DNA from 3 places in the Streptomyces sp. NPDC059874 genome. Region 3 is predicted to be linked to each of the others. Evidence: riboswitches for the same ligand, from Rfam matches in the RefSeq annotation. Region 3 holds a riboswitch; each other region holds the start of a gene.

Region 1 (10,268 bases), on a different contig from region 3:
CCGGGGGCCGGCGGGCAGCGGTTGCGCGGCCAGCAGCAGGCCGACGTCCACGAGCTCCGTCACCGTGTCGACGCGGATCACGCCCGCCTGCCGCAGCAGGGCGGAGACGGTGGCGTCGGGCAGCCGGGTGTCGGGGACGACGTGGCCGGCCGGGGTGTGGCGGCCGCCCTTGGCGACGACCACCGGCTTCACGGCGGCCGTGCGGCGGGCGAGGCGGGTGAACTTCCGCGGGTTGCCGAGGGTTTCGAGGTACATGAGGGCGACGTCGGTCGCCTCGTCGTCGTACCAGTACTGGAGGATGTCGTTGCCGGAGACGTCGGCCCGGTTCCCCGCCGAGACGAACGAGGACAGCCCCTCGCCGCGCCGGAGCAGCGCCGAAAGCAGGGCGATGCCGATCGCCCCGGACTGGGTGAACAGGCCGATCCGGCCGCGCATGGGCATCGGCGCGGGGGTGAGGGAGGCGTTGAGCTCCACCTCCGGGGCGGTGTTGATCACCCCGTAGGCGTTCGGGCCGATCAACCGCATCCCGTACGAGCGCACTTGGCGCACGAGTTCGCGCTGGCGGTCCTGCCCCTCGGGTCCACTCTCCCCGTATCCGGCGGACAGGACGACGAGGCCCTGCACCCCGTGCTCGCCGCAGGCGGCCACCGCTTCGGGGACCCGGTCGGCGGGGACGGCGATCACGGCGAGGTCGACGGGGGCGCCGATGGCATCGATGGTGCGGTAGGCGCGGACACCGTCGAGGAGGTCGCGGGTGACGGCCTCGTTGACGGCGTAGAGGTGCCCGTGGAAGCCGCTGTCTCGCAGGTTGCGCAGGGCCGCGGCGCCGACCCCGCCACCGGAGCGGCTGACCCCGACGACCGCCACCGAGCCGGGGGCGAGCAGTCGCTGCACCGAGCGGGCCTCGGCGCGCTGTTCGCGTGCGCGTTGCACGGCGAGGGACTCGGCGGTGGGTTCGAGGTCGAGGGTGAGGTGGACGGAGCCGTCTTCGAAGCTGCGCTTCTGCTCGTAGCCTACGTCCGTGAACACCTTGATCATCTTGGTGTTGGCGGGCAGCACCTCGGCGGCGAAGCGGCGGATGCCGCGCTCCCGGGCCACCGCGCCGATGTGTTCGAGGAGGGCGGAGGCGACCCCGCGGCCCTGGTGGGCGTCCTGGACGAGGAAGGCGACTTCGGCCTCGTCGGCGGGTTCGGAGGCGGGCCGGCCGTCGGCGCCGATGCGGTCGTAGCGGACGGTGCCGATGAACTCCCCGCCGATGGTCGCGGCGAGGCCGACGCGGTCGACGTAGTCGTGGTGCGTGAAGCGGTGCACGTCGCGGTCGGAGAGCCGGGGGTAGGGCGCGAAGAAGCGGTAGTACTTCGACTCGTCGGAGACCTGCTCGTAGAAGCTCACCAGCCGGCCCGCGTCCGCGGTGGTGATGGGCCTGATGCGGGCGGTGCCGCCGTCGCGCAGGACGACGTCCGCTTCCCAGTGGGCCGGGTACGAGGGGTCCGACTCGGTGGTCATGCCCATACCTTACGGGCCGGCGACGGCCCGGAGCGGGGCGGGTGGTGCTCGCGCGGCGCGTGAGGCAATCCAGGGCAAAACGGTGCAAGCTGGGGAGGGTCGAACGGCGGGAGATTCGGACCGAAGGTCGGTCCGAGCATTCCGGGCGTCGTGAGAGACTGGTCTAGACAACCGTAAGAACCTGAAGGGCATCACCATGGCAGAGCGCCGCGTCAACGTCGGCTGGGCCGAGGGCCTGCACGCTCGTCCCGCCTCGATCTTCGTCCGTGCGACGACCGCCTCCGGCGTCCCGGTGACCATCGCGAAGGCAGGCGGCGACCCCGTCAACGCCGGTTCCATGCTCGCGGTTCTGGGCCTGGGTGCCCAGGGCGGCGAGGAGATCGTCCTCGCCTCCGAGGCCGACGGCGCGGACATCGCGCTGGACCGCCTCGCGAAGCTGGTCGCGGAGGGTCTCGAGGAGCTCCCCGAGACCGTCTGACCCTTCGGGTTCGCCCGAGCAGCACCGATGAAGAAGCCGCGACCCCACCGGGGGCCGCGGCTTCTTCATTGCCGGAATTACGACGGCAGGAATTGCGCGCGCCGGAATTCACCCACGCCGCGCAGCGAATTCACGCCGGGCGGAATTACATCCGCGGCGCACGGATACCCACCCTTTGTATACGGCTCCTGTTAATGCCGGCCGCTCGACATGTTTACGGCAGGTTGCGAAGTGCTCACCGCCTGCCGGATCCGCAGCCGGTGCGCCCCCGTCGCGCGCTCCGCGTGGATCGCTGCCAGCGCCCGCGCGCGCTCCGCGTCGCCCCGGGCCACCGCGTCCACGATCGCCCCGTGCTCCGCCCAGGACTCCACCGGCCGGGCCGGCGCCTCCACCACGTACATCCACGCGACCTTGTGCCGCATCTGCGTGAGCAGCGCGATCAGCCCCGGGCTGCCCGAGGCCTGCGCGAGCGTCTCGTGGAACCAGCCGCCGAGCGACCGCAGGTCCTCCCCCTGGCCCCGCCTGGCCCGCTCCTGGCCCAGCCTGACCAGCCCCCGCAAGACCTTGAGGTGGGCCTCGGTGCGCCGCCTCGCGGCCCGGGCGGCGGCGAGCGGCTCCAGCAGCATCCGCAGCTCCAGCAGATCGGCGGCCTCCTGCTCCGTCGGCTCGGCCACGCAGGCCCCCGCGTGGCGCCGCGTGGTCACGAAACCCTCGGACTCCAGGGTCCGCAGTGCCTCGCGGACCGGGACGCGCGAGACTCCGTACCGGCGGGCCAGCACCTCCTCGGTCAGCCTGCCGCCCGGCCCGAAGACCCCGGAGACGATGTCGTCGCGAATTGCCGTGCATACCGCGTGCGCAGGAATACGCAAGACCGAACCTCCCCCTATTTCCGACTCACACCCTCATTGGTGCCGCTGCTTCTGCGACTCTATTGCAACACACGATAATTTCCGAGAGCGGCCGGAAATACGAAACCTGACGAAACACGAAGGCCCCGGCTCAAGGAGCCGGGGCCTTCGGTGAAGCAGGTGCTGCGGGTGGGCTCGGAGGCCTCAGAGGGAGACGCCGTGCGAGCGCAGGTACGCGACCGGGTCGATGTCCGAGCCGTACTGGGAGCCGGTGCGGGCCTCGAAGTGCAGGTGCGGGCCGCTGGAGTTGCCCGTGGAGCCCGACAGGCCGATCTGCTGGCCGGGGGTGACCTGCTGGCCGACGGAGACGCTCAGCGAGCTCATGTGCCCGTACTGGGTGTACGTACCGTCGTTGTGCTTGATGACGACGTTGTTGCCGTACGCGCCGCCCCAGCCGGCCTCGACGACGGTGCCGAAGCCCACCGCGTGGACCGAGGTGCCGGAGGAGGCGTGGAAGTCGATGCCCGTGTGGCTGCCGGAGGACCACATGCCGCCGCCCGCGTGGTACTGCGTGCTGACGTACGAGTCCTCGAGCGGGGCGACGAAGGTGTTCAGGCGCTTGCGCTCCTCCTCGCGGGCCGCACGCTCGGCGGCCTCGCGCTCGGCCTTCGCCTTGGCCTCGGCGAGGCGCTTGGCCTCGGCGGCGCGCTGCTTGGCGTCGGCCTCGGCCTGCGCCTTGGCGGCGGCGTGCTCGGCGGCGCGCTGCTGGGACTCGGCCTGGTCGGCGATGTCGCCCGGGAGTTCCTCGGCAACGACGACGGCGCCCAGCGCGTTGTCCTGCGAGTGGTTGTTGTTGCCGCTGTCGGCGGCGAAGGCCGGGGCGGCGAGGGAGCCGACGACGCCGGTGGTGGCGAGGGCGGCTATGCCGGCGTAACCGGCGGTCTTGCGGCTCAGACGGCTGGAACCACGGTGCTTACCGGAGCCGGCGGGACGACTGCCAAACGCCATGAAGGGGCTGATCCTTTCCTTCCTTCTCGCCTACCGGGTTAGCTGACGGGTTCGGAGCAGGAAGGTCTCCTACGGGCCTCCTCTTGCGAGGCGGTCCGATTCACCCCAGGGACTGATGTGGGTCCCCGGCTCCCCAGGCTCGCGCCTGACGGGGACTCGGCGATCGCTGTCCGGTGCCACGGATGTGGCGCGTACAACTGACGGACAGCACGGCCGACGCTAGGCGGATCATCAGTCAATCGCCAAACAGACACGCCCTTTTGTTGCGTACGCCACACCACATACAAGCAACCTCACCACGAATCAGACAAAAGGGGCTCCGGCGGACAAGCCGCCAGAGCCCCTTGAAGACGCGCCGGTCAGACGCCAGTTGGAGACGTCAGTGGGTCACGTCGGTTGGTGACGTCAGTTGGTGACGACGCTCACCTCGCCGATACCCAGAGCGCGCACCGGCTCCGCGATGAGCGACGCGTCGCCCACCAGGATCGTGACCAGCCGGTCCGCCGGGAAGGCGTTCACGACCGCCGAAGTGGCCTCCACCGTGCCGGTTTCGGCGAGCCGCGCGTACAACTGCGCCTGGTAGTCGTCCGGCAGCTCCTGCTCGACCTGATCGGCGAGGGTGCCCGCGACCGAGGCCGCCGTCTCGAACTTCAGCGGGGCCACGCCCACCAAGTTCTGCACCGCCACGTCCCGTTCGGCGTCGGTCAGGCCGCCCTCCGCGAGGGTGCGGAGCACCTTCCAGAGGTCCTCCAGCGCCGGTCCGGTGTTCGGGGTGTCCACCGAGCCGCTGATGGCGAGCATCGAGGCGCCCTTGCCGTCGGCGGTGGAACGCAGCACCTGACCGAAGGCGCGCACGCCGTACGTGTACCCCTTCTCCTCGCGCAGCACCTTGTCCAGGCGGGACGTGAGGGTGCCGCCCAGGCAGTACGTGCCGAGCACCTGCGGCGCCCAGACCCGGTCGTGGCGGTCCGGCCCGATCCGGCCGATCAGCAGCTGCGTCTGGACCGCGCCGGGCCGGTCCACGATGACCACGCGGCCGGTGTCGTCGGCAGTGATCGGCGGGACGGGGCGAGCCTCGGAGGTGTCGCCCGTCCAGGTGCCCAGGGTGTCCGCCAGCACGGCGTCCAGATCGATGCCGGTCAGGTCGCCGACGACCACCGCGGTGGCGGTGGCGGGGCGCACGTGGGCCTCGTAGAAGGCGCGCACGGCGGCCGAGTCGATCCGGGCGACCGTGTCCTCGGTGCCCTGGCGCGGGCGGGACATCCGCAGGGTGGCCGGGAACAGCTCCTTGGAGAGCTGCTTGGCGGCCCGCCGCTGCGGGTTCGCCAGCTCGTGCGGGATCTCGTCGAGCCGGTTGCGCACCAGCCGGTCGACCTCGCTGTCGGCGAAGGCGGGCGCGCGCAGCGCCTCGGCGAGCAGACCGAGCGCCTTGTGCAGGCGGGAGGCCGGGACCTCCAGGGAGACCCGCAGGCCGGGGTGGTCCGCGTGCGCGTCGAGGGTGGCGCCGCAGCGCTCCAGCTCGGCGGCGAACTCCTCGGCGGAGTGCTTGTCGGTGCCCTCGGAGAGAGCGCGGGCCATGATGGTGGCCACGCCGTCCAGGCCCTCGGGCTCCGCGTCGAGCGGGGCGGCGAGGTTGATCTCGACGGCGACCACCTGCTGTCCGGGGCGGTGGCAGCGCAGCAGGGTGAGGCCGTTGCCGAGCACACCGCGGTCGGGGGCGGGGAAGGCCCACGGCTTGGCCTCGCCGGCCTGCGGCCGCGGGTGGAAGGTCATCGTGACGGCTGCGGTGTCGCTCACTGCTCCGCCCCCTCGTTCTCGTCGCTCTCGTCGGACTCGGCGGACTCCTCGGAGCCCGGCAGCGGCTCGTACACCAACACCGCGCGGTTGTCGGGGCGCAGTCGGGCCGCGGCCACGGCCCGCACCTCCTCGGCGGTGATGTCGAGGACGCGCTGGACGGCGGTCAGCGCCAGCTGCGGGTCACCGAACAGCACCGCGAAACGGCACAGTTCGTCGGCCCGGCCGGCCACCGTGCTCAGCCGGTCCAGCCACTCGCGCTCCAGCTGCGCCTGGGCGCGCTCCATCTCCTCGGCCGTCGGGCCCTCGGCGGCGAACCGCGCGAGCTCCTCGTCCACGGCCGCCTCGATGACGGGCACCTCGACCCCGCTGGAGGTCTTGACGTCCAGCCAGCCCAGCGAGGGCGCGCCCGCCAGACGCAGCATGCCGAAGCCGGCCGCGACGGCCGTCTGGTCGCGACGTACCAGGCGGTTGTGCAGCAGGGAGGACTCCCCGCCGCCCAGGATGGTCAGCGCCACGTCGGCGGCGTCGCACTCGCGGGTGCCGTCGTGCGGGAGCCGGTAGGCGGCCATCAGCGCGCGCGCCGGAACCTCCTCCACGATCTCCTCGCGCAGCTGCTCGCCGATGATCTCGGGCAGCGAGCCGTCGCGGGGCGGCTGCTTGCCGTCGTGCGCGGGGATGGAGCCGAAGTACTTCTCGACCCAGGCGAGGGTCTGCACGGGGTCGATGTCCCCGACGACCGACAGCACGGCGTTGTTGGGCGCGTAGTACGTACGGAAGAAGTTGCGCGCGTCCTCCAGGGACGCGGCGTCCAGATCGGCCATGGAGCCGATCGGGGTGTGGTGGTACGGGTGGCCCTCCGGGTACGCGAGGGCGGTCAGCTTCTCGAACGCCGTACCGTACGGGACGTTGTCGTACCGCTGACGGCGCTCGTTCTTGACGACGTCGCGCTGGTTCTCCATGGACTCGTCGTCCAGGGCGGCCAGCAGCGAGCCCATCCGGTCCGCCTCCAGCCAGAGCGCGAGCTCCAGCTGGTGGGCCGGCATCGTCTCGAAGTAGTTGGTGCGCTCGAAGCTGGTGGTGCCGTTGAGGGAGCCGCCGGCTCCCTGGACCAGCTCGAAGTGCCCGTTGCCCGGTACCTGCTTCGAGCCCTGGAACATCAGGTGCTCGAAGAGGTGAGCAAGGCCGGTACGCCCCTTGACTTCATGGCGCGAGCCGACGTCGTACCACAGGCAGACCGCGGCGACCGGGGTCAGGTGGTCCTCGGAGAGCACCACGCGCAGGCCGTTGGCCAGCCGGTGCTCGGTCGCTGTCAGGCCGCCGGAGCCGGCCTGAGCTGTGGCCGTGTGACCCATGGGCATGTGGTCCCTTCGATCGCGATGTAGAGATTTCTGTCAGACCTGCCACTGTATGCAAGCGCGTCGGTCGCCGGATAAGTTCCCGGGTCACTCCCCCGAGGACGCCGTCCAGGGGGTACCCCAGGGTCGGAGTCGGCGTTGTCGGTGCCTCGGGCCACAATGGTCCGCGTCGTACCCGCGTCCCACCCGAGTTCCACCCCCGTCCCACCCGAGTTCCATCCCGAGTCCGACCACATCGAACCAGCCAGATCACGCCAGACCAGTCAGACTCGGCAAGACACAGCCAGACCCCAGCACACCCCATTCTTGGTTAAGGAGCCGCGCAGCGATGGCCCGCCGCAGCACGAAGACCCCGCCGCCGGAGGATTTCGAGGAGAAGATCCTCGACATCGACGTCGTCGACGAAATGCAGGGCTCCTTCCTCGAGTACGCGTACTCGGTGATCTACTCCCGTGCCCTGCCCGACGCCCGGGACGGCATGAAGCCGGTCCACCGGCGCATCGTCTACCAGATGAACGAGATGGGCCTGCGCCCCGACCGCGGCTACGTGAAGTGCGCCCGTGTCGTCGGCGAGGTCATGGGCAAGCTCCACCCGCACGGTGACGCGTCGATCTACGACGCCCTCGTGCGCATGGCCCAGCCCTTCTCGATGAGGCTGCCGCTGGTCGACGGCCACGGCAACTTCGGTTCGCTCGGCAACGACGACCCGCCGGCCGCCATGCGTTACACCGAGTGCAAGATGGCCGACGCCACGTCGCTGATGACGGAGTCCATCGACGAGGACACCGTCGACTTCACCGCCAACTACGACGGCCAGGAGCGGGAGCCGGTCGCGCTGCCCGCCGCCTACCCGAACCTGCTGGTCAACGGCGCGTCCGGGATCGCGGTCGGCATGGCCACCAACATGCCCCCGCACAACCTCGGCGAGGTCATCGCGGCCGCCCGTCACCTGATCCGCTACCCGCAGGCCGACCTGGAGGCGCTGATGCGCTTCGTCCCGGGTCCCGACCTGCCCACGGGCGGCCGGATCGTCGGGCTCTCGGGCATCAAGGACGCCTACGAGAACGGGCGCGGCACCTTCAAGATCCGCGCGACGGTGGCCGTGGAGAACGTGACGGCCCGCCGCAAGGGCCTGGTCGTCACCGAACTTCCCTTCACGGTCGGACCCGAGAAGGTCATCGCGAAGATCAAGGACCTGGTCGGCTCGAAGAAGCTCCAGGGCATCGCCGACGTCAAGGACCTCACCGACCGCTCCCACGGTCTGCGCCTGGTCATCGAGATCAAGAACGGTTTCCACCCGGAGGCCGTGCTGGAGCAGCTCTACAAGCTGACGCCGATGGAGGAGTCCTTCGGCATCAACAACGTGGCGCTCGTGGACGGGCAGCCGCTGACGCTGGGCCTCAAGGAGCTGCTGGAGGTCTACCTCGACCACCGCTTCGAGGTCGTCCGGCGACGCAGCGAGTTCCGCCGCGGCAAGCGGCGCGACCGACTGCACCTGGTCGAGGGCCTGCTCGTGGCCCTGCTCGACATCGACGAGGTCATCCGGCTGATCCGCGACAGCGACAACTCCGCGCAGGCGAAGGAGCGGCTGATCGAGCGCTTCTCGCTGAGCGAGATCCAGACCCAGTACATCCTGGACACGCCGCTGCGCCGGCTCACCCGCTTCGACCGGATCGAGCTGGAGTCCGAGCGGGACCGGCTGACCGGCGAGATCGACGAGCTGACCGGGATCCTGGAGTCCGACACCGAGCTGCGCAAGCTGGTCTCCACGGAGCTGGCGGCGGTCGCGAAGAAGTTCGGCACCGAGCGCCGTACGGTCCTGCTGGAGTCGGCGGGCACGGCGGTCGGGGCGGTTCCGCTGGAGGTCGCGGACGACCCCTGCCGGGTGCTGCTGTCCTCGACGGGCCTGCTGGCGCGCACCGTGACCGGCGAGCCGCTGCCCGAGGCCGAGGGCGGCGCCCGCGCCAAGCACGACCTGATCGTCTCGCAGGTCGCGGCGACCGCCCGGGCCGAGGTCGGGGTGGTCACCTCGTACGGGCGCCTGCTGCGGCTGTCGGTGATCGACCTGCCGCAGCTCCCGGACACGCACGCCGCGCCGAACCTGGCGGGCGGGGCCCCGGTCTCGGAGTTCCTCTCCGGGCTGGAGGCGGACGAGAAGGTGGTCTGCCTGACCTCGCTGGACGAGTCCTCGCAGGGCCTGGCGCTGGGCACCGAGCAGGGTGTGGTCAAGCGGGTCGTGCCGGACTACCCGGCCAACAAGGACGAGCTGGAGGTCATCACCCTCAAGGAGGGCGACCGGATCGTCGGCGCGGTCGAGCTGCGCACGGGCGAGGAGGACCTGGTCTTCATCACCGACGACGCCCAGCTGCTGCGCTACCCGGCCGGCCAGGTCCGCCCGCAGGGCCGCCCGGCGGGCGGAATGGCGGGCATCAAGCTCGCCGACAACGCGAAGGTGATCCACTTCTCGGCGGTGGACCCGGCCCGGGACGCGGTCGTGTTCACCGTGGCGGGCTCGCACGGGACTCTGGACGACTCGGTGCTGTCCGGGAAGCTGACCCCCTTCGACCAGTACCCGCGCAAGGGCCGGGCCACCGGCGGCGTGCGCTGCCAGCGGTTCCTGAAGGGCGAGGACGTACTGGTCCTGGCCTGGGCGGGCGGTTCCCCGGCCCGCGCGGCCACGGCGAACGGCACTCCGGCCGAACTCCCGCCCGTGGATCCGCGCCGGGACGGCTCGGGGGCGGCACTGCCCGCGACGGTCGCGACGTTGGCGGGGCCCGCGCTGTAGGACGGACGACGGCATTCAGGTGGTACGCCCAACGGGGGACGTACCACCTGAATGGCGACTAGTGTTTTCCCTCTTGGCACTGGTGGGTGGGGCGGGGAGAACAGAGCTGATGAGTCGTCGATCGAGCAGCGGACTGATCGGGACCTGGGCGGAGGCACAGCGCCGGCAGCAGCAGACGCAACTGATCCAGCAGCGGGAGGCCGAACGCCGGCAGCGGGCCTACGAACGGGACGTGGCCTGGGGGCAGCGCGAGCAGCAGGCCGCCTACAAGCAGCACCGCGACGCCGAGGCACGGCGGGCGACCGAGCGGCTGGACGCCCAGGTCGCCGCCCTGCAGGGCCTGTTGGCGGCGGGCTGCCGGGCCCCGGCGTTCCGGATGGCCGCACTGGTCCGGCCCGAGCAGCTCGAACCCTTCGATCCGGGGACGCTGGCGCACCCCGTGCCGATGCCGCAGCTGCACCAGTTCCAGCAGCAGAGCAGCGGCTGGACGC
Region 2 (10,268 bases), on a different contig from region 3:
AGCGGCGACTGGGCGGTGCGCCGGCCCGGACTCGCCCCAGGCGGCTGGGCGTTCGAGTTCCACAACGACACCTACCCCGACATCGACGACACCGCCGAGGTCGTCCTCGCGCTGCGCCGGATCAAGCACCCGGACCCGGCCCGGGTCGAGGCCGCCATCGCCCGCGGCGTCTCCTGGAACCTCGGCATGCAATCCGAGAACGGCGCGTGGGCCGCCTTCGACGCCGACAACACCAGCCCGTTCCCTAACAAGCTGCCCTTCTGTGACTTCGGCGAGGTCATCGACCCGCCCTCCGCCGACGTCACCGCGCACGTCGTGGAAATGCTCGCCTTCGAGGGCAAGGCGGGCGACGCCCGAACCCGGCGCGGCATCGCCTGGCTGCTCGCCGAACAGGAACCGGAAGGCGGCTGGTTCGGCCGCTGGGGCACCAACTACGTGTACGGCACCGGGTCGGTGGTCCCGGCCCTCACGGCCGCCGGCATCGCCCCTTCGCATCCCGCCATCCGGCGGGCCGTGCGCTGGCTGGAATCCGTACAGAACGAGGACGGCGGGTGGGGCGAGGACCAGCGGTCCTACCAGGACCCCTCCTGGGCCGGGAAGGGCGCCTCCACCGCCTCGCAGACCGCGTGGGCGCTGATGGCCCTGCTGTCGGCCGGCGAGCGCGACGGCAAGGCCGTGGAGCAGGGCGTCGAGTACCTCGTACGGACCCAGCGGGAGGACGGCTCCTGGGACGAGCCGTACTTCACCGGCACCGGCTTCCCCTGGGACTTCTCCATCAACTACCACCTGTACCGGCAGGTCTTCCCGCTCACCGCGCTCGGCCGCTACCTCCACGGAGAACCGTCGCACGGCGTCCCCCCGGGCGGGGCGTCCTGATGACCGCCGCCAGAGGGGACCGGGCCGAGAACCCGGACCCGCTGCTGGTCGCCTGCGCGCTGCGCATCGAGCAGGCCGCGCTGCGCAGCGCGGGCCGCGGCGCGCCGCAGACGTACGAGCTCCTGCGCACCGGCATGGGCCCGCGCGCCGCCGAGCGGGCCGTCGGCCGGGCCCTGGAGAGACCCGGGATGGAGCGGGCGGCCGTCCTGGCGACCGGGTTCTGCGCCGGGCTGGTCCCCGGCATGCACCCGGGCGACCTGGTCGTCGCCGAGGAGACCCGGGACCCGCAGGGGGCCGTCACCTGCACCGGTACCGCCCTGCTCGCCGAGGCACTGGCCCGGGCCGCACCCGGCCGGACCGTGCACACCGGCGCACTGACCGGATCAGACCACGTCGTCCGCGGCCAGGAGCGCGCGCAGCTGCGCGCCACCGGCGCCATCGCGGTCGACATGGAGTCGGCGTCCACCCTGTGGACCGCGACCCGCGGCGACCGCTCTCCATCAGGAGGAGGGCGTCCGGTTGCGGCCGTCCGGGTGATCGTGGACGCTCCGGAGCATGAGCTCGTCCGTATCGGCACGGTTCGCGGTGGAATATCGGCCTTCCGTGTTCTCCGTGCCGTGCTGCCCGCGTTCTATGACTGGCACCGTTCTTTGCTGCTCCCCAGGAGGTGAGCCAGATGGCAATGCCACTGCGACAGTCCATCAGGGTCGGGACCTATCTTCTCGAACAGAAGCTCCGCAAGCGTGAGAAGTTCCCGCTGATCGTCGAGCTGGAACCGCTCTACGCCTGCAACCTGGCCTGTGAGGGCTGTGGGAAGATCCAGCACCCGGCAGGGGTGCTCAAGCAGCGCATGCCGGTCGCCCAGGCGGTCGGCGCCGTGCTGGAGTCCGGGGCGCCCATGGTGTCCATCGCGGGCGGCGAGCCCTTGATGCACCCGCAGATCCACGAGATCGTCCGACAGTTGGTGGCGAAGCGGAAGTACGTCTTCCTCTGCACGAACGCGATGCTGCTGCGCAAGAAGATCGAGAAGTTCACCCCGTCCCCGTATTTCGCCTTCGCCGTGCACATCGACGGCCTGCGCGAACGCCACGACGAATCAGTGGCCAAGGAAGGGGTCTTCGACGAGGCCGTCGCCGCCATCAAGGAAGCGAAGAGGCGCGGTTTCCGGGTCACCACCAACTCCACCTTCTTCAACACCGACACCCCGCAGACGGTCATCGAGGTACTCAACTACCTCAATGACGACCTGAAGGTGGACGAGATGATGATCTCGCCCGCCTACGCCTACGAAAAGGCCCCCGATCAGGAACACTTCCTGGGAGTGGAACAGACCCGCGAACTCTTCAGGAAGGCCTTTGCGGGCGGCAACCGCAGCCGCTGGCGGCTCAACCACTCCCCGCTCTTCCTGGACTTCCTGGAAGGAAAGGCTGATTTCCCCTGCACGGCCTGGGCCATTCCGAATTACTCCCTCTTCGGCTGGCAGCGCCCCTGCTATCTGATGAGCGACGGCTACGTGCCCACGTACCGCGAACTGATCAACGACACGGACTGGAGCAAGTACGGACGCGGCAAGGACCCGCGCTGCGCCAACTGCATGGCGCACTGCGGCTACGAGCCCACCGCCGTCCTCGCCACCATGGGGTCCCTCAAGGAATCCATCCGGGCGGCCCGTGAGACGGTGACCGGCAACCGGGACAAGTCGGCATGACGGCACAGGCACGAGGGGGGAAGGGCTTCGACCTCGGCGCCCTGCTGGCGGCGCGCGGGGCGGAGCGCTACGAGCTGCACGCCAGGCACCTCAACCACCAACTTCCCCGCATGCTGCACACCATCGGCTTCGACAAGGTCTACGAGCGGGCCGAGGGTGCCCACTTCTGGGACGCCGAGGGCAACGACTACCTCGACATGCTGGCCGGCTTCGGGGTGATGGGCCTGGGCCGGCACCACCCCGTCGTCCGACGGGCCCTGCACGACGTCCTCGACGCCCAGCTCGCCGACCTGACCCGCTTCGACTGCCAGCCGCTGCCGGGACTGCTGGCCGAGAAGCTGCTCTCCTACAGCCCGCACCTGGACCGGGTCTTCTTCGGCAACAGCGGCACCGAGGCGGTGGAGACGGCCCTGAAGTTCGCCCGGTACGCCACCGGGCGGACGAGGGTCCTGTATTGCGACCACGCCTTCCACGGGCTGACCACGGGCTCGCTCTCGGTCAACGGGGAGAGCGGCTTCCGCGACGGCTTCGCGCCGCTGCTCCCCGACACCGGGATCGCGCTGGGGGACCTGGCCGCCCTGGAACGGGAACTCCGCAAGGGTGACGTGGCCGCCTTCGTCGTCGAACCGATCCAGGGCAAGGGGGTCCTCGCCGCCCCGCCCGGCTTCCTGCTCGCCGCCCAGGAACTGCTGCACCGGCACAAGGCCCTGCTGATCGCGGACGAGGTACAGACCGGGCTGGGGCGTACCGGCGACTTCTACGCGTACCAGCACGAGGCGGGCGTGGAGCCGGACCTGGTGTGCGTGGCCAAGGCGCTGTCGGGCGGCTACGTGCCGGTCGGGGCGACCCTGGGCAAGGACTGGATCTTCAAGAAGGTCTACTCCTCGATGGACCGGGTGCTCGTGCACTCCGCGAGCTTCGGCTCCAACGCGCAGGCGATGGCCGCCGGGCTGGCCGTGCTCTCGGTCATGGAGGACGAGGAGGTCGTGGCCAACGCCCGCGCGATGGGCGACCTGCTGCGCGGGCGGCTGGCCGCGCTCGTGGACGAGTACGAACTGCTCCACGAGGTCCGGGGGCGCGGGCTGATGATCGGCATCGAGTTCGGCCGACCGTCCTCCCTGGGGCTGCGCAGCCGCTGGACGATGCTCCAAGCGGCCCGCAAGGGGCTCTTCGCGCAGATGGTCGTGGTGCCGCTGCTGCAGAAGCACCGGATCCTCACTCAGGTCTCCGGGGACCATCTGGAGGTGATCAAGCTGATCCCGCCGCTGATCGTGGACGAGCGGGACGTCGACCGGTTCGTCGGCGCCTTCCGCGAGGTCATGGACGAGGCGCACGGCGGGTCCGGGCTGATGTGGGACTTCGGCAGGACGCTGGTGAAGCAGGCGGTCGGCAACCGCTGACCGGTGGGGAGGGGAGCGCGCCCGCCGCGCTCCCCTGCGGCCGGGCCGTCAGTCGAGCAGCCGCTCGCGGAGCCGGTCCAGGGTTTCCGTGGTGAGCCCGAGCCCCCGCGACAGGTAGCGGTCCACATCGCCCCAGGTCTCGTCGATGGTCTCGAAGGCCGCGACGATGTACTCGGCGCGGGCGTCGAAGAGCGGGGCGAGCAGTTCCATCACCTCGGGGGAGCGGGCCTCTGCGGAATCGTCACTGCGGCGGACCCGGTAGCGGCGGTGCGGAGCGTTCGACTCCAGATAGTCCGCGACGATCGCCTCGCGCTCGACGCGCAGCGCGAGCAGGGTGACGGCGACCGACAGGCCCGCCCGGTCCTTGCCGGCCGCGCAGTGCATGAGGGCCGGGACGCTGTCCTCGGCGAGGGCGTGCAGGACCCGGCTGTGCTCGGCGGTGCGGTTCTTGATGATCCCGCGGTACGAGTTCGCCATCCGGGCCGCGGCCTTCCCGTCGCCCAGGATCGAGCGGAGCTGGTCGAGGTCGCCGTCGCGGACCATCTTCCAGAACTCGCGGCCGTCGGCCGGATCCGAGAGCGGGATGTTGACGTTCCGCACGCCGGGCAGTTCCACGTCCGGGCCCTCCAGCGCGTGGTCGGCGCCGTTGCGGAAGTCGAAGACGGTGTGGAGGCCCAGCGAACCGAGGAATTCTGTATCGGTTTCAGTGGCATGTGCGAGATGTCCGCTTCGGAACAGTCGTCCCGTACTGACCCTTCGTCCGTCAGAAGTCGGCAATCCGCCCACATCGCGGAAATTGCGCACTCCGGACAACTCCGGCTCCTGTATCTGCTGGGTCAAAGGAACTCCTCCGCTTCGTCGTGGTCGTCGCGCCCGCCGGATGGGGCGCTTGTCCGAATTACACTACTTGGCTACAACTTGCCATAAGCGGAGGCGAGATCGGGCACGTCCCCGTGAGCCAGATCATACGGTGACCGTGAGTGCCTGATCACGAAAGCCGAATGCCCGCGTCGCAGCGGTTGTTGGCGGCCGGGAATGGACGGAGGGTGACCGGAATTCAGTCCGTTTCCCGTCCCTGTGAATCCGTCAGGAAATTCGTGGCTTGTTACCCGTGGCTGTTTGGGATTACGTTCGCGACCGATCCGGGTGGATCGCCGAATCCTGCCGCCGCCCGGAAACCGCACCCGACCATTCACGCGCGGCAGGAGCGGGGGAACCAGGTAAGCCGCTGTCCCGGAACTTGAGTCCGGGACGGCTCGGGGTGAAGCCATACATGTTCCGTTCATGTGCGGCCGGACATCTCCAGTCCGAACCCGACAGCTCACCTCGCAGGCGCCGGAGAGGAATTCGCCATGCCTGCAAAGGGTAAGCACCGCCGCCCCAAGTCCCTCTCGATATCGCGCGGTTTCGCCGTCGCCGGCACCGGTGGTGCGGCCCTCGCGCTGCCGCTGATGGGCGCCGCCGGTGCCCACGCGGCCGGTGCCCCGGCCGCCGCGACGACCGCCGTGACCGCCGCCCCCGCCGTGGCCCCCGTGGTGGCTCCGCAGGTCCCGGTCTCGCTCCAGGGTGCGGCCGCCGCGCCGACCGTCTACACGGTCGTGCCGGGCGACTACCTCTCGAAGATCGCCGCCGAGCGCGATCTGCCCGGTGGCTGGCAGCAGCTCTACGCCGACAACCGCGAGGCCGTCGGCAGCAACCCGTCGCTGATCCACCCGGGCCTGAAGCTGAACCTCGCCGGCGCGGGCGAGGCGGCTCCCGCCGAAGCCGCCCCCGCCCCGAAGGTCGCCCAGAAGGCCGCTCCCAAGGCGGCTCCCAAGGCGGCTCCGAAGACGGCTCCGAAGCCGGCCAAGAAGGCCGCTCCGGCGCAGCAGGAGTCCGCGGCCGAGGCCCCCGCCGCCGCGGCCAAGCAGTCGGCCTCCGGCTTCGTGGCCCCCCTCGCCAGCACCGGCGTCTCCACCCAGTACAAGGTCGCGGGCAGCATGTGGTCCTCCGGCTACCACACCGGTGTCGACTTCATCGCGAGCTCCGGCACCACGGTCAGGGCCGTCGGCGCCGGCACCGTCGTCTCCGCCGGCTGGAGCGGCGCGTACGGCAACGAGGTCGTCATCCAGCACGCGGACGGCACCTACTCGCAGTACGCCCACCTCTCCTCGCTGTCCGTCTCGTCCGGCCAGAGCGTCACCGGCGGCCAGACCATCGGCCTCTCCGGCTCCACCGGCAACTCGACCGGCCCGCACCTGCACTTCGAGATCCGCACGGGCCCGTCCTACGGCTCCGACATCGACCCGCTGAGCTACCTCCGCTCGAAGGGCGTGAGCATCTGACGGCAGCCGCCGTCGGAGCGCAGACACACGTGAGGCCGGGGCCCGAGGGGGGTCCCGGCCTCGCGTGTACGTATTCCTTATCCCTCGGGTGGTAAAGATCACGGCCCGTCAACCCCTCATTACGTTGGCGTAGGTTGGTTACGGGAGTGAAGGATGTTGTCCCGTGGCAGCGACGACGACCAAACTCAAGACCATCGGCTCGTACGCGGCGATCGGGGACAGCTTCACCGAGGGTGTGGGGGACCCGGGACCCGGGGACACCTTCCTCGGCTGGGCGGACCGGCTCGCCGTGCTCCTGGCCGACGAGTACACGGCAGGCGAATTCCGATACGCGAACCTGGCCGTGCGCGGCAAACTCCTCGACCAGATCGTGGCCGAGCAGGTCCCGAGGGCCAAGGCGCTCGCGCCGGACCTCGTGACCTTCTGCGCGGGCGGCAACGACATCATCCGCCCCGGCACCGACCCGGACGACGTGGCGGAGCGGTTCGAGGCGGCCGTCGCCGACCTCACCGGAGCCGTCGGCCGGGTGGTGATCACCACCGGCTTCGACACCCGGGGCGTACCCGTCCTCAAGCACCTGCGGGGCAAGGTGGCGACGTACAGCGTGCACGTCCGCGCCATCGCCGACCGCTTCGACTGCCCGGTGCTCGACCTCTGGTCGCTCAAGTCCGTACAGGACCGCAGGGCGTGGGACACCGACCGGCTGCACCTGTCGCCCGAGGGACACACCCGGGTCGCGCTGCGCGCCGCGCAGGTGCTCGGACTGGACGTGCCGGCCGATCCCGACCAGCCGTGGCCGCCGGAGCGGCCGCGCGGCTCGGTCGACGTGACCCGGGACAACATCCAGTGGGCGCGCGAGCACCTGGCGCCCTGGATCGGCCGCCGGCTGCGCGGGGAGTCCTCCGGGGACCACGTCGAGGCGAAGCGGCCGGACCTGCTGCCGCTGTAGGGGAAGCGGAGGAAACGCGGCGGGGTGCGGCGGGGGCGCGGGGCGGGACGACACGCGTGGGGGAAGCGGAATCCTTCGGGGCCGGTGTGCGTTGGGATGGTCGTAGACCGACGAACGTCCTGACCGCACCGTCCCTGGAGGCGCCTTGACCGGCTCCCGTCCCTTGCGTCCGCGGCTGCGTGCCCTGCGGCCCGAAGCCTTCGGCGCGGACCCCTCAGGCGCCCGGCTGGAGCGGATCCGCCGCTCGCCGAACTTCGCCGACGGCGTCTTCCAGAACCCGGTCGGGGCCCGGAACCGGCCCTCCGGCTCGATGGCGGAATTCGCCAAGATCTACTTCCACCGGGAGCAGCGCATCCGGCGGGCTCCCGCCGCGCCCATCCCGGTCTACCCGACCACGCTCGCGGAGCTGGCGAAGCCGCCGGCGAGCGGTCTGCGCCTGACCTGGATGGGTCACTCCAGCGTGCTCGCGGAGATCGACGGGCGCCGGGTGCTGTTCGATCCGGTGTGGGGCGAGCGGTGCTCGCCCTTTCCGTTCGCCGGGCCCAAGCGGCTGCACCCCGTGCCGGTCCCGCTGGCTTCGCTCGGCACGGTCGACGTGGTGGTCATCTCGCACGACCACTACGACCACCTCGACCTGCCGACGATCAAGGCGCTGGCCGGTACGGACACGGTCTTCGCCGTGCCGCTGGGCGTCGGCGCGCACCTGGAGCGCTGGGGCGTCCCGGCCGACCGGCTGCGCGAACTGGACTGGAACGAGACCACCAAGATCGCCGGCCTTTCGCTGACGGCCACCCCCGCCCGCCACTTCTGCGGCCGCGGCCTGCGCAACCAGCAGCACACCTTGTGGGCCTCCTGGGTCGTCACGGGCGACGAGCACCGGATCTACCACAGCGGGGACACCGGCTACTTCCCCGGCTTCAAGGAGATCGGCGCCGAGCACGGCCCCTTCGACGCCACGATGATCCAGATCGGCGCCTACTCGGAGTACTGGCCGGACATCCACATGACGCCGGAGGAGGGCATGCGCGCCCACCTCGACCTTCAGGGCGGCGTCCCGCACGGCGTGATGCTGCCGATCCACTGGGGCACCTTCAACCTGGCCCTGCACCCCTGGGACGAGCCCGGTGAGGGCACCGTCGCCGCCGCCGCGGCGGCGGGGGCCGCCGTGGCCCTGCCCATCCCGGGCGAGCCCTTCGAACCGGGTGCGGCCGGGGCCCCCGACCAGGCGTGGTGGCGTCCCTTCGTGACGGGCGGGCCGGCACCCGTGCTGTCCGTGGGAGCCACCCCGGCCGCCGCGAAGGCCCCGGCCGCAGCCGCCGCCCCGGCGCCCGCCCCGGCCGGGCGGGGGGAGCCGGAGGCCGTGGGTTCGTAGGGGCCGATGACCGGTGACGGGTGACGGGTGACGGGTCAGGAGACCGGAGTCTTCTGCCCGGCCCCGGCCCCGGCCCCGGCTTGCGAAGGTGTCCGCGGGGCGCTCTGGAGGCGTTGCGCCCAGCCGACGGCCGCGGGCGTGGCCAGGCCGGCCAGGGCGAAGAGGGCACCCACGACGTACCACCCGGGGCGGCCCCAGGTGATGCACAGCGAGATGAGAAGGGCCGGCCCGACGGCCTCGGCCAGCCCGGCACCCAGGCCGAAGACGCCGAGGTACTGGCCGGTGGCGTGCTCCGGGGCGAGGGCGAAGGACACCTCGAAGCCCCCGGCGGAGTGCCACAGCTCGCCCACCGTGTGGATGACCACCGCCGTGACCAGCAGCGTCGCGGCGGCCCACGCCGGAACCCCCGCGGACAGCGAGATCAGTGAGCAGGAGACGAGGAAGGCCACGCCCGACCTGCGGTAGGCGCGGGCCCCGCCACCGGGGAATCGATGTCCCTGCCGGCTCGTACCTGAAGCGCGATCACGATGAGGGTGTTCGCGAGCATGGTGCCCGAGATGAGCCAGGGCGGGGCGGTGGTGGCCGCGACGATCCAGAGCGGGATCGCCACCGTGAGCACCTTGAACTGGATGGCCATGATGCCGTCGAGGGCGGTGATCACCAGGTACGGGCGGTCCCGGAGCGCGATCCAGCGGGGGCCGTGGACGGCGGGGGCGGGGCTGACCGGGGGAAGGAAGACGATGACGGCGGCGGAGGCGGCGAAGAAGACCGCGTTGCCGACGACCATGACCTGGTAGGCGGACTGGCTGCCCACCTGGACGGTCCAGCCCGCCAGCAGGGCCCCGAGGGAGATGCCGATGTTGGAGACCGCCCGGAGGTAGCCCCGGAACTCCTGGGGCCGGTCACCTCCGTAGTGCCTGATGAGCGGACTGCGTGCGGCCAGTCCGGCCGCCTTCGCCCCGGTGGCCGTGGACACGGCGAGGGCGAACGGCCAGAAGCTGTCCGCCAGGAGGAAGCCCGCCGTCGCCAGTGCCTGGACGACGAGCGTGGTGACGTACACGCCGCGCGCCCCGTACCGGTCCGCGAGATGGCCGACGCCGATGCCCACGGCCAGTGAGACGAATCCGGCGATGGCGAGCCCGAGCCCGACCTGGCCCACCGGCAGGTGGACCGACTGCGTGAAGTACAGCACCCCGGCGGTCAGGAAGAGGCCGCTGCCGACGGTGTAGACGAAGTTCGAGGCGGCGAGGATGCGTTGGGGTCGGGTGTCCGGAATCAGCTGGGGCATGAGGGGGCTCCGCGTTCTGGGCAGTCCGTAACGGTCGATGAGGCTTGTTGCACATTACTTGCAATAGCGGGTGCATGGCGATGGTTCGGCCCGACGGGTCGGGACCACTTCGAGACCGCACGGGAAATCTGCCAGTCGCGAGGGTCGAACCGGAGTGGCCGAAGGCGTCCTGTGGGGGAGCGGCCGGAAGTGGACAGCGGCGCATGGGGTGTTCGGCGTGACGTGTGGCGTGTGCTCTCCGGCTCCGGGTCCCCCGCTCCGCAGGTGGCACGCCCCGCCGGACCTGCGGGCGCACTCCTCCCGAGCCGCGGGCGTACGCGCTCCCGGCGCATTCGGGCTGTCGTGCGAGCG
Region 3 (10,268 bases):
AGCCGGCCCAGTCGTCCTCGAACAGCGGGTCCTCGATGGAGACGAGCGGGTACGCCTCGACGAGCTCGGCGTAGTAGTCGGTCATCTCGGCGGCCGAGCGGGACTGGCCCTCGAACTCGTACTTGCCGTCCTTGTAGAACTCGGACGCGGCGACGTCGAGCGCGAGCGCGATGTCCTTGCCCGGGGTGTAGCCGGCCTGCTTGATGGCCTCGACGATGAGGTCGAGCGCGGCGCGGTTGGACTCCAGGTTCGGGGCGAAGCCGCCCTCGTCACCGAGACCGGTGGAGAGGCCCTTGGTGTGCAGGACCTTCTTGAGGGTGTGGTAGACCTCGGCGCCCCAGCGAAGGGCCTCGGAGAAGGACTCCGCGCCGATCGGGGCGATCATGAACTCCTGGATGTCGACGTTGGAGTCGGCGTGCGACCCACCGTTGAGGATGTTCATCATCGGAACGGGCAGCAGGTGCGCGTTCGGTCCGCCGAGGTAGCGGAAGAGCGGAAGGTCCGAGGCCTCGGACGCGGCGTGCGCGACGGCGAGGGAGACGCCGAGGATGGCGTTGGCGCCGAGGGAGCCCTTGTTCTCGGTGGCGTCCAGGTCGATCATCGCCTGGTCGATCAGGCGCTGCTCGGTGGCGTCGTAGCCGACGAGCTCCGGGCCGAGCTGCTCGATGACGGCGAGGACGGCCTTCTCCACGCCCTTGCCGAGGTAACGGTCGGGGTCACCGTCACGGAGCTCTACGGCTTCGAACGCTCCGGTGGAGGCACCGGACGGAACTGCAGCACGGCCGGTGCTGCCATCGTCGAGGCCCACCTCGACCTCGACCGTGGGGTTGCCTCGGGAGTCCAGGATTTCCCGGGCTACGACGACGTCGATGGACGGCACGAGCATCTCCTTCTGGGATGTGACGCTGGGTGTGCGGCGGCATGTCAGGCCGTGGGACGGCCCTGCCGCTTAGAGCCTAACCGGCTCCGGGCACTCGGCCTGCCGACCGCCCGGGTCCTGGGACGAAAAAGGGCCCGAATACCCCCGTTCCCGGACATAGGACTCTGGAGAAGGGGGGCTTGGCCTGCCGAAACGCCGCCGCCCGGCGCGTGGGGGGAAGACGCGCCGGGCGGTGGGGCTGTCACGTGTGGTGAAGACACCTGCGGCTATTGCCGCATTGTTCAGCTGAGCTTCAGCTTCTGACCCGGGAAGATCAGGTCGGCGTCCGAGACGATGTCCTTGTTCAGCTCGAAGAGCTTCTCCCAGCCGCCCTGGACGCCGTTTGCCGTGGCGATGTCGCCCAGGGTGTCGCCGGACTTGACCTCGTACGAACCGTTGCCGGTCTTCGGGGCCTCGGTGCGCTCGGAGCGGGTGGTCGGGGCCGGGGTCTCGGAGCGCTTCGGCTCCGTCTTCTTCGGCTCGGACTTCTTCGGCTCGGTCTTCTTGGGCTCGGTCTTCTTGGGCTCGGTCTTCGGCTTCTCGGTCGAGCCGCCACCGGTGTAAGAGGAGTTCGACAGGCCGACGCCGCAGGACGGCCAGGCGCCCTTGCCCTGACCCTTGAGGACCTTCTCGGCGATGGCTATCTGCTGGGACTTCGAAGCCTGGTTGGCCTGCGGGGCGTAGGCCTTGCCGCCGTACGCGGCCCAGGTGGAGGACGAGAACTGCAGGCCGCCGTAGTAGCCGTTGCCCGTGTTGATGGCCCAGTTGCCACCGGACTCGCACTGTGCGACGCGGTCCCACTCGGAAGCGGTCGCGGCGCTCGCGGTGCCCGCGGCCATCAGGGGCGCGGCGACGACGGCACCGGCGACACCGGCGAGCGTGACGATGCGGGCGGCCTTGGTGGCGCGACGGTGCTTGCCCTTGCCGGAAAGCAGCATGAGGTTCTCCTCACCGACGCCTACGAGGTGAGCTGTCGGGTTCGGGCGAGTGAGTTGCCCGGCCGTGCGACCCAGCGCACGTCTTAACCCCCAGCCGGTTGCGTGACCGTCTTTCAACGGCCGCTCCCGGCACCTACCTTGGTTCCCCCGCTCCTGCCTTCGGCGCTTTACGCGACGACTGTTCCCCCCGTCCGCCGGCAGGATTCGGCGATGCGGTCGAAGGAGCCCGCGGTGGCGAGCGATTCAGAAGGTAGACAGGTCTCCCCCCGATGTTCAACGAGCCACATCGGGGGGAAACGACCCCTACTTGCGCCCCTCCCAAGGGCGTTTGCGCAGGTGAGGACGGGGTTTGCGGAAGCCCCGAGGCGGGACACGCCAGTTGACCGGAAGAGACACATGTCTCACTTACAGAAAACGGACAATCAACTCTTTCCGGATGGCTGAAGTGCCCTTATTGCGCAGTTAGATCCAGGTTCTGGCCGGGCTTGATCAAGTTGGCGTCCTCGCCGATGACCTGCTCGTTGGCCTCGTACAGGGCGTTCCAGCCGCCCTTGACCCCCTTGGCATCCGCGATGGCCGCCAGGCTGTCGCCCGCCTTCACGGTGTACGAGGGCGCCGACGCGGCGTCAGATGTGACGGGCGCCTCGGCGGCGGGCGCGCCGCGGTGCTTGCCGCTGCCCTCGCCGGGCGCGGCCGGCGGTGCGGTGGAGGCGTCGGGGGTCACGGGGGCGCCCGGGTCGGCCGGGGCGCTCGGGTCGGCCGGGGTCACCGGCGGCAGGCCCGGGGTGGTCGGCGGGGTGGCGGGCGGGGTGGCGGGCGGGGTCGTGGGCGGCGTGGTGGGCGGCGTGGTCGGCGTGCCCGGGTCCGCCGGGTTGCCCGGGGTCACCGGCACCGTGGGGTCCGGAACCGTGGGGTCCGGCACCGGGAGGTCCGGCACCGGGAGGTCCGGCGCCGGCATGACGGGCAGTCCGAGGTTCGGTCCGAGCGGGCCGTCGGGGACGGTCGGGGTCGGGGTCGGGGCCCCGAAGTCCGTGGACGGCGGCACGGTTCCGCTCGGCGGCACGACGTCGTCCGGGCGGGCCGGCGTGGAGCCGACGGCGCCGTGGTTGCCGGCGTGACCGGGGTCCACGACCGCGGCGGGGCCCTGCGCGTCCAGTCCGGCGGGAGCCGCGCACATCGGCCACGCCTGCGGGCCCCGCGCCGCGAGCACCCGCTCGGCGACGGCGATCTGCTGGGACCGGCTGGCGAGGTCGGCCCGTTCGGCGTATTCGAGCCCGCCGGCCTCCCGCCACTCCTCCTGAGTGAACTGGAGTCCGCCGTAGGCGCCGCTGCCGAAGTTGGCGCTCCACGTGCCGCCGCTTTCGCATTCGGCGACCTTGTCCCACGTGGAGGTGTCGGCCGCGCTCGCGCTGGTGGCGGCGAGCAGCGGCAGGGCCAGCGCGGAGCCGGTGACTCCGGCCGTGACGACTATCGCGGGCACCTGACGGGGGCGTCTGTGGCGGCCGTTCCCGGAACGCATGAGGCTGCACCTTTCGCATAACGGCGGGGTAACGGCAGAACCTAGCGGCCATCGAACGCATGTCACAAGTTCGCTCGGGAACTGACTTCGGGTCAGGCGGCGCTCAGGCGTTTGGCGGTGCGAAGCGAAAGGGAAGGGTGCGCAGGCCACGCATGGCGAGTCCGCCGCGCAGGCGCGGCCCTTCGGGTGGAACGGCGAGTTCCAGATCCGCCGGACGCGACAGCAAACTCGCGAGCGCGGTCCGCCCTCCAAGCCGATGGGAGCCCGTGAGGCGGTTCGGCCCATCACGGTTACGGTCAGAGCGTGCACGAAGACGCCTCCGCCGCCCCGCCGCCCACTCTTTTCGACTGGGAGTTCGCCACCGACCCCTACCCGGCCTACGCCTGGCTGCGCGAGCACTCCCCGGTGCACCGCACCAAGCTCCCCAGCGGGGTGGAGGCCTGGCTGGTGACCCGGTACGCCGACGCCCGACAGGCCCTCGCCGACCAGCGGCTCAGCAAGAATCCGGCGCACCACGCGGGATCGGCTCACGCCAAGGGCAAGACCGGTATCCCGGGGGAGCGCAAGGCGGAGCTGATGACGCACCTGCTCAACATCGACCCGCCCGACCACACCCGGCTGCGGCGGCTCGTCTCCAAGGCGTTCACGCCCCGGCGGGTGGCCGAATTCACCGGACGGGTTCAGGAGCTGACGGATCAGCTCCTCGACGGCTTCGCCGAGCGGGGGGAGGCGGACCTCATCCACGAGTTCGCCTTCCCGCTCCCCATCTACGCCATCTGCGAGATGCTCGGCGTACCGCGCGAGGACCAGGACGACTTCCGCGACTGGGCCGGGATGATGATCCGCCACGCCGGAGGCCCGCGCGGCGGGGTGGCCCGCTCGGTCAAGCAGATCCGCGGCTACCTCGTCGAGCTGATCCACCGCAAGCGCGACGACCTGGGCGACGACCTGATCTCCGGGCTGATCCGGGCGAGCGACCACGGCGAACACCTCACCGAGAACGAGGCCGCCGCGATGTGTTTCGTGCTGCTTTTCGCCGGTTTCGAAACGACGATCAACCTCATCGGCAACGGGGCCTACGCCCTGCTGCGCAACCCTGACCAGCGCGAGCGTCTCCAGGTCTCCCTGGCTGCCGGCGAGACCGAGCTGGTGGAGACGGGCATCGAGGAACTGCTGCGCTACGACGGCCCCGTGGAACTGGCCACCTGGCGGTACGCGACGCAACCGCTGACTCTGGGCGGCCAGGACATCCCGGCCGGCGACCCCGTCCTGGTCGTCCTCGCCGCCGCCGACCGAGACCCGGAGCGGTTCACCGACCCGAACACCCTCGACCTCTCCAGGAGCGACAACCAACACCTCGGATACGGTCACGGCATCCACTACTGCCTGGGAGCCCCCCTGGCCCGACTGGAGGGCCAAACGGCCCTCGCCACGCTGCTGACCCGCCTGCCCGACCTCGAACTCGCCGTCGACCCCTCGGAGCTGCGGTGGCGGGGTGGTCTCATCATGCGGGGCCTGCGCACGCTGCCGGTCCGCTTCACCCCGAGCGCCTGCCCCCGGGCATGACGAAGGCCCCACCCGCCATCCCATATGGCCGGTTCATCGCGGCTGTCCGTAGATGGGCCGTCGCTTGACCTCACGTACTCCGACGATCCTACTTTCGGTCGTGTGGATGTGAGGATCTTGAAAAGCAGCTTCGCGGTGGTGGAGAGACGGGCCGAACACGCGGTCAAGTTCTTCTACTCCCACCTGTTCTGGCACAACCCCGGAGTCCGTGAGCTCTTCCCGGCCTCCTTCGAGGACATGGAAAGACAACGGGACCGGCTCTTCGCCGCGCTCACGCACGTGATCGCCCACCTGGAGAACGAGAGCCTGGTCCCCTACCTACGCGATCTGGGGCGCGACCACCGCAAGTTCATGGCCGGCCCCGAGCACTACACGGCCGTCGGCTCCAGCCTGCTCGCCGCGCTCGCCGAGACCTCCGGCGACGCCTGGACCCCGCAGGTGGAGAAGGCGTGGACCGAGGCGTACCAGGTGATCGCCGACGCGATGATGGGCGGCGCCGCCACCAGCGAGGACCCGCCCTGGTGGGACGCGGAGGTCGTACGCCACCTCCAGTACGGGGAGGACATCGGAGTGCTCACCCTGCGGCCCCTCGTCCCCTTCCCCTATCGCCCCGGCCAGTACACGAGCGTGAGCAGCGAACGGGTCCCGACGACCTGGCGCACCTACTCCATCGGCAACGCCCCCCGCCCCGACGGCACCGTCGACCTGCACGTCAGCCGGATCGAGCGGGGCCGGCTCAGCGGCTCCCTGGTCCGCGAGACGCAGCCGGGCGACATGCTGCGGCTCGCCGCCGCCGGTGGGCAGCTGACCTTCCGCCGCGAGGACCGCCCGGTCAGCTTCATCGCCGCGGGCACCGGCTGGGCGCCGATCCGGGCCATGCTGGAGGAACTCGCGGAGCACCCTCCCGATCAGGACGTGCGGCTGTTCGCGGTGGCGCGGGACGCCGCGCACCTCTATGACCGGCCGCTCATCGACGAGTACGCCGCCGCCTTCGGCTGGCTGAGCGTCACCTACATCACCCCCGCTCCCGGCCGGCACCGCAACCAGGCCACGGACCGGCTCGCCACCGCCCTCTGCAACCGGGGGCTCTGGCCCGACCAGGACGTCTACCTCAGCGGGCCGCCGCTGTTCATCAACGAGACCGCGTACCTCCTGGAGGAGCTGGGTGCCCCGCCCAGCCGGATTTTCCACGACTCCGTACCTGCCGGTGGCAAAGGCCACGGCACCGAGCACGGCCGCCGCCCCCTGGGCTTCGGCGAGTGGTTCCTGAACCGCCCCTCGCCACACTGGCACGACCCTTCGCGCCGCGCGCCGAAGGACTGACGCACCACCCGAACACCGCTGCTGGGGGCTATTCGCCGACGCCCTCGGCCGCACGGATCGCGTCCCGGTAGACGCGGGCCGCCGCCCGCAGTGCCGTCTCGGGGTCGATCCCCTCCTGCTCCGCGCGCGCCGCCAGCGCCAGCAGCTCGTACCCGACGCCCTCACCCCTGGGCAGCTCCACGGCCACATCCCCCGCACGGGCCCGGCCGGCGAGCTTGGCCGCGAGCGCCAGACCGGGCTGGCCCAGCGGGATCCCGTCGGTGACCGACTCCCGCCCCTTCTCCACCGCCTTGGTGCGCTGCCAGTGCTCGTGCACGTCCTCGGGGGTCTCGGCCGCGGCGTCGCCGAACACGTGCGGATGCCGGTGGATCAGCTTCTCGACCAGGGTCCCGGCCACGTCGTCGATGGAGAACGCCTCCGCGGCCTCCTCGGTGTCCTCGGTGTCCCCCGCGTCCCCCACGCCCTCCTGCGCGATCCGCGCGTGGAAGACCACCTGGAGCAGGACGTCGCCGAGCTCCTCGCGCAGCTCCGTGCGGTCCCCGGCCTCGATGGCCTCGACGAGTTCGTACGCCTCCTCGATCGCGTACTTCGCCAGGCCCTCGTGGGTCTGCTTCGAGGTCCACGGGCACTCGCGCCGGACCCGGTCCATCACCTGGACCACGTCGAGCAGGCGCGCGCCCGGCAGGTCGTACGAGCCGGGCAGCAGCTCCAGGTCGGGCATCGAGAGGCGGCCCGAGCCGGCGAGCCGCGCCAGCCCGTCGGTGAGCCGCTGGTCGCCCTCCCCGCCGGGGAGCACCACGACCGTACGGCCGCCCGCGCAGGCCTCGACCAGCGCGTGCGCGTCCGGGCTCGCGTGCTCGACCTCGATGCCGGCCTCCCGCAGGTACGGCAGCTGCGGGTGGCCGGTGTCGGCGCACAGCACCCGGTCCGCGGCGTGCAGGGTCTGCCACGCCGGCCAGGACAGCACGCCGGGGGCGACCCGGTGGCTGGTGGTCAGCAGGACGATGCGGCCGGTGGGCTCGGTGGCTGCGGGGTCGGCGGGCGCGGGGTCGGCGGGTGCGTGGTCGGTCACCCTTCGAACCTACCTCTGCGCGGCCGCCATCGGATCCACGGGGGCGCCCTCGGCCTGGGAGCGCTGGACGATCCAGGGCGTCTCCCCGGCACCGAGCTTGATCTGCTTGGCGTCCCAGGCTCCGTAGCGCGGGTTCACCTCGATGCGCAGCGCCTTCACGGCGGCCCGGGCGGGCTCTTCGAGCTTCCCGTTGCCGTACTTGGCGGTCAGCTTGGTGAGCAGCACCCGGTCCCGCAGGAAGCGGTCGACCTGGCCGGGGGCCATGGCGCCCTTCTGCAGGAGCAGCGCCTCGAACTGCTCGGCCCCGCCGTTCTCGGCGACGTACGCCTTGCGCTCCTCCTCGATGTCCTTCTGGGACACCTCGATCCCGGCGGTGTCGGCCATCTTGTCGATGATCCGGCTCTGGAGCATCGAGTCGAGCTTCTGCCGCTCCAGGTTCGGCGTGCTCGCGATGAGCTCGGTGGAACCCTGCCCGGAACGGTTCTGCGCGGCCCGGACGTCGTTCACCTGGGCCTGGAGGGCGGAGGTGGTGATCCGTTCACCGCCGACGACGGCCGCGGTACCGGGGCGGGTCTCGCCCGAGCAGGCGGCCAGCAGGGGAGCCGCCAGGAGCAGGGCGGCGGAGACGGAGATCGCTGTGCGACGGTGCAAAGGAGCCTCCAGGGCCGGGAGATTGTGCGTTCTTGCACAAGGCCGTGCGGTGATCGATGTTATGAGGTCGAGGTGATCGGGACCACCGGTTCGACCAACGATTCGCGCGCGGACTGAACACGCTCCGTTCATAGGCGAGTCGGCCCACGCCGGCATGTCCGCCGCGCCACCCGGTCACCCGTCCTGGGGACCCCACCGCCCCGGCCCGTCGCCCCGTGGGCGGTTGGCCACCCGCAGGCCACCCTTCGGTCACCCGGTGCTGCCAAGGTGCGCGCACCATGTCGACACCGCACCTCTCGCCGCACAGCGCACCGCGCCGCCGGAGCCTGCACGGCTCCGTACTCGCCGCCCTGCTCACGGCGGTGGGCGTCTGCGCCGGGGACGCCGTCGCCCGCGTCTTCCCGTACGGGCCGCGTCACCGCAGCATCAACGACCTCGGCAACCAGTTCGTGCCCTTCCACGCGCAGCTGTGGGACCTCCTGCACGGCCGTGCGGAGGGCGGACTCCTGTTCAACTGGCGCTCCGGGTACGGCACGAGCTTCCTGCCGGATCTGGGGACCTACCTGGCCAGCCCGTTCGCCCTGCTGGTCGGGCTGTTCCCGCGCGCCGACACGGACCTCGCCGTGTACGTGGTCACCGTGCTCAAGACGATGGCCGCGGCGGCGGCGATGGCCTGGCTGCTGCGGACCCAGCGGCGCGGCCCGTGGTGGGCGGCGGGGCTGCTCGGGGCCTCGTACGCACTGTGCGGCTGGTCGGTGATCGAGGCCTCCTACAACCCGATGTGGCTGGACGGGCTGATCGCCTTCCCGCTGCTCTGCCTGACCGGCGAATGGGCGCTGCGCGGGCGCCGCCCGGTGCTCGGCGTGCTGGTCGTGGCCGTCTGCTGGACGGCGAACTTCTACACCGCCTACATGGCGACCCTGGGCGCCGCCCTGGTCGTGCTCGTACGAGTGGTACTGGCGCGGGAGGGCGTCCGGGAGCGCCTCGCCGTGGTCGGGCGGGCGGCCGGGACGACCGTGCTGGGGATCGCGCTCGCGGCTCCGGTGCTGCTCCCGCTGTTCCTCAGCTCCGGGCAGGCCTACCCGGGGTGGGTGAAGGAGTTCCGGCCGGTGTCCTGGGCCGACCTGTTCGCGCGGCTGCTGCCGGCGACTTATTCCTTCTCCTCCCCCGCCGTCTTCGTCGGGACCGGCACGCTGCTGCTGGTGGCAGCGCTGCCCTTCCACCGGGCCGTGCCCGCGCGGACCCGGCTGTGCTGGGCGGGGCTGACGGCGGCCGTGGCGCTGTCCCTCCAGTGGGCGCCGACGCACCTGGCCTGGCACCTCTTCGCCACCCCGAACGGAAGCCCGTACCGGCAGACCTTCGTGCTGGCCGGCGTCGCCGTGATCGCCGCCTGGGCCGGGCTCGCGGCCGGGCTGCCGGGGCTCCGGGCGCTGGCCGCCGGGGCCGGGCTGCTGACGGCGGCGGCCCTGTGGGCGAGCGACAGCCCCCTGACGACGCGCCTCGGGTACGTGCTGTTCGGCGGCGGGCTGGCGCTGGCGGGCGTCGCCTGGTGGGCGCTGCGCCACCGCCGCCTGGTCCTCCCGGCGGCGGCCCTGCTCGCGGCGGTGCTCGCCGGTCAGGCCGCCGCGACCACCGCCTACGGCCACAAGGGCAAGCTCGGCGGCCTCGACGACTACCCGTCCTGGGGCCCGGCCCACACCGCGCGCGCCGAGGCCCTGGCGGGGGCCGAGGGCTGGCCCGCGTACCGCACCGACCCGAGCCGGCCGGCGCTGACGGGCAACGACCCGATGCTGCTGGGCGGGGAGGGCGGCGCCTACTACAGCAGCCACACCCCGGCGGTGTTCACGAACACGATGGTGGCCCTGGGGGCCGGCTGGACCTCGCGCGGGCGCAACGTGCAGAGCATCGACAGTCCGGTGACGGACGCCGTCTTCGCGGTCGGCGCCCGCCTCCAACCCGACGGCTCGATCCGGCGCGCGGAGGTCCCCCCGCTGGTGACGACCCGCCCGCCGGGAGCGCCCCTCTCCTACGGGGACTCGCCCTTCGCCAACCAGGAGCTGCTGCTGGGCGCGAAGGTGTACGAGGATCCGCGGGCGCCCGGGGTCTGCCGCGCGGGCACGGAGGCGTACCTGTGGGCCCCGGAGTACAACGCGACGGCCCGCCTGGCCGACGGCCCCGCCTTCCGGCTGAACGGCAACGCGCCCCGCAACCGGGCGGCCGTCCAACCACTGGGCGTCTCCCGCGGGCCCTCCTCGGCGCTGGTCTTCGACTCGGCCCCGC

Evidence for each region. A riboswitch is a leader RNA that binds a small molecule or an ion and turns the genes downstream of it on or off. The one in region 3 is predicted to bind cyclic di-AMP.
Region 1: linked by a shared signal. The riboswitch ahead of ACFV9H_RS15260 (M23 family metallopeptidase) and the one ahead of ACFV9H_RS32815 (transglycosylase family protein) in region 3 are both predicted to bind cyclic di-AMP.
Region 2: linked by a shared signal. The riboswitch ahead of ACFV9H_RS27550 (peptidoglycan DD-metalloendopeptidase family protein) and the one ahead of ACFV9H_RS32815 (transglycosylase family protein) in region 3 are both predicted to bind cyclic di-AMP.

Annotation. Positions count from the first base shown of each region.
Region 1 covers NZ_JBHWJY010000022.1:66,903-77,170, reverse strand. The annotation lists gene ACFV9H_RS15275 (GNAT family N-acetyltransferase) at 1-1,512, opposite strand, end outside; gene ACFV9H_RS15270 (HPr family phosphocarrier protein) at 1,703-1,984, shown strand; gene ACFV9H_RS15265 (GntR family transcriptional regulator) at 2,176-2,853, opposite strand; gene ACFV9H_RS15260 (M23 family metallopeptidase) at 3,037-3,840, opposite strand; cyclic di-AMP (ydaO/yuaA leader) riboswitch at 3,853-4,012, opposite strand; gene ACFV9H_RS15255 (M16 family metallopeptidase) at 4,246-5,613, opposite strand; gene ACFV9H_RS15250 (M16 family metallopeptidase) at 5,634-6,989, opposite strand; gene ACFV9H_RS15245 (DNA topoisomerase (ATP-hydrolyzing) subunit A) at 7,321-9,777, shown strand; gene ACFV9H_RS15240 (restriction endonuclease) at 9,887-10,268, shown strand, end outside.
Region 2 covers NZ_JBHWJY010000055.1:45,111-55,378, reverse strand. The annotation lists gene shc (squalene--hopene cyclase) at 1-876, shown strand, start outside; gene ACFV9H_RS27570 (1-hydroxy-2-methyl-2-butenyl 4-diphosphate reductase) at 876-1,547, shown strand; gene hpnH (adenosyl-hopene transferase HpnH) at 1,553-2,584, shown strand; gene ACFV9H_RS27560 (aspartate aminotransferase family protein) at 2,581-3,984, shown strand; gene ACFV9H_RS27555 (tyrosine-protein phosphatase) at 4,033-4,824, opposite strand; cyclic di-AMP (ydaO/yuaA leader) riboswitch at 5,127-5,332, shown strand; gene ACFV9H_RS27550 (peptidoglycan DD-metalloendopeptidase family protein) at 5,337-6,308, shown strand; gene ACFV9H_RS27545 (SGNH/GDSL hydrolase family protein) at 6,472-7,257, shown strand; gene ACFV9H_RS27540 (MBL fold metallo-hydrolase) at 7,403-8,629, shown strand; gene ACFV9H_RS27535 (hypothetical protein) at 8,665-9,078, opposite strand; gene ACFV9H_RS27530 (MFS transporter) at 9,051-9,917, opposite strand.
Region 3 covers NZ_JBHWJY010000079.1:11,407-21,674, reverse strand. The annotation lists gene eno (phosphopyruvate hydratase) at 1-886, opposite strand, end outside; gene ACFV9H_RS32815 (transglycosylase family protein) at 1,162-1,857, opposite strand; cyclic di-AMP (ydaO/yuaA leader) riboswitch at 1,860-2,032, opposite strand; gene ACFV9H_RS32810 (transglycosylase family protein) at 2,309-3,376, opposite strand; partial or broken gene ACFV9H_RS32805 (cytochrome P450) at 3,480-3,632, opposite strand; gene ACFV9H_RS32800 (cytochrome P450) at 3,680-4,942, shown strand; gene ACFV9H_RS32795 (globin domain-containing protein) at 5,078-6,265, shown strand; gene ACFV9H_RS32790 (nucleoside triphosphate pyrophosphohydrolase) at 6,294-7,337, opposite strand; gene ACFV9H_RS32785 (SurA N-terminal domain-containing protein) at 7,347-7,988, opposite strand; gene ACFV9H_RS32780 (YfhO family protein) at 8,267-10,268, shown strand, end outside.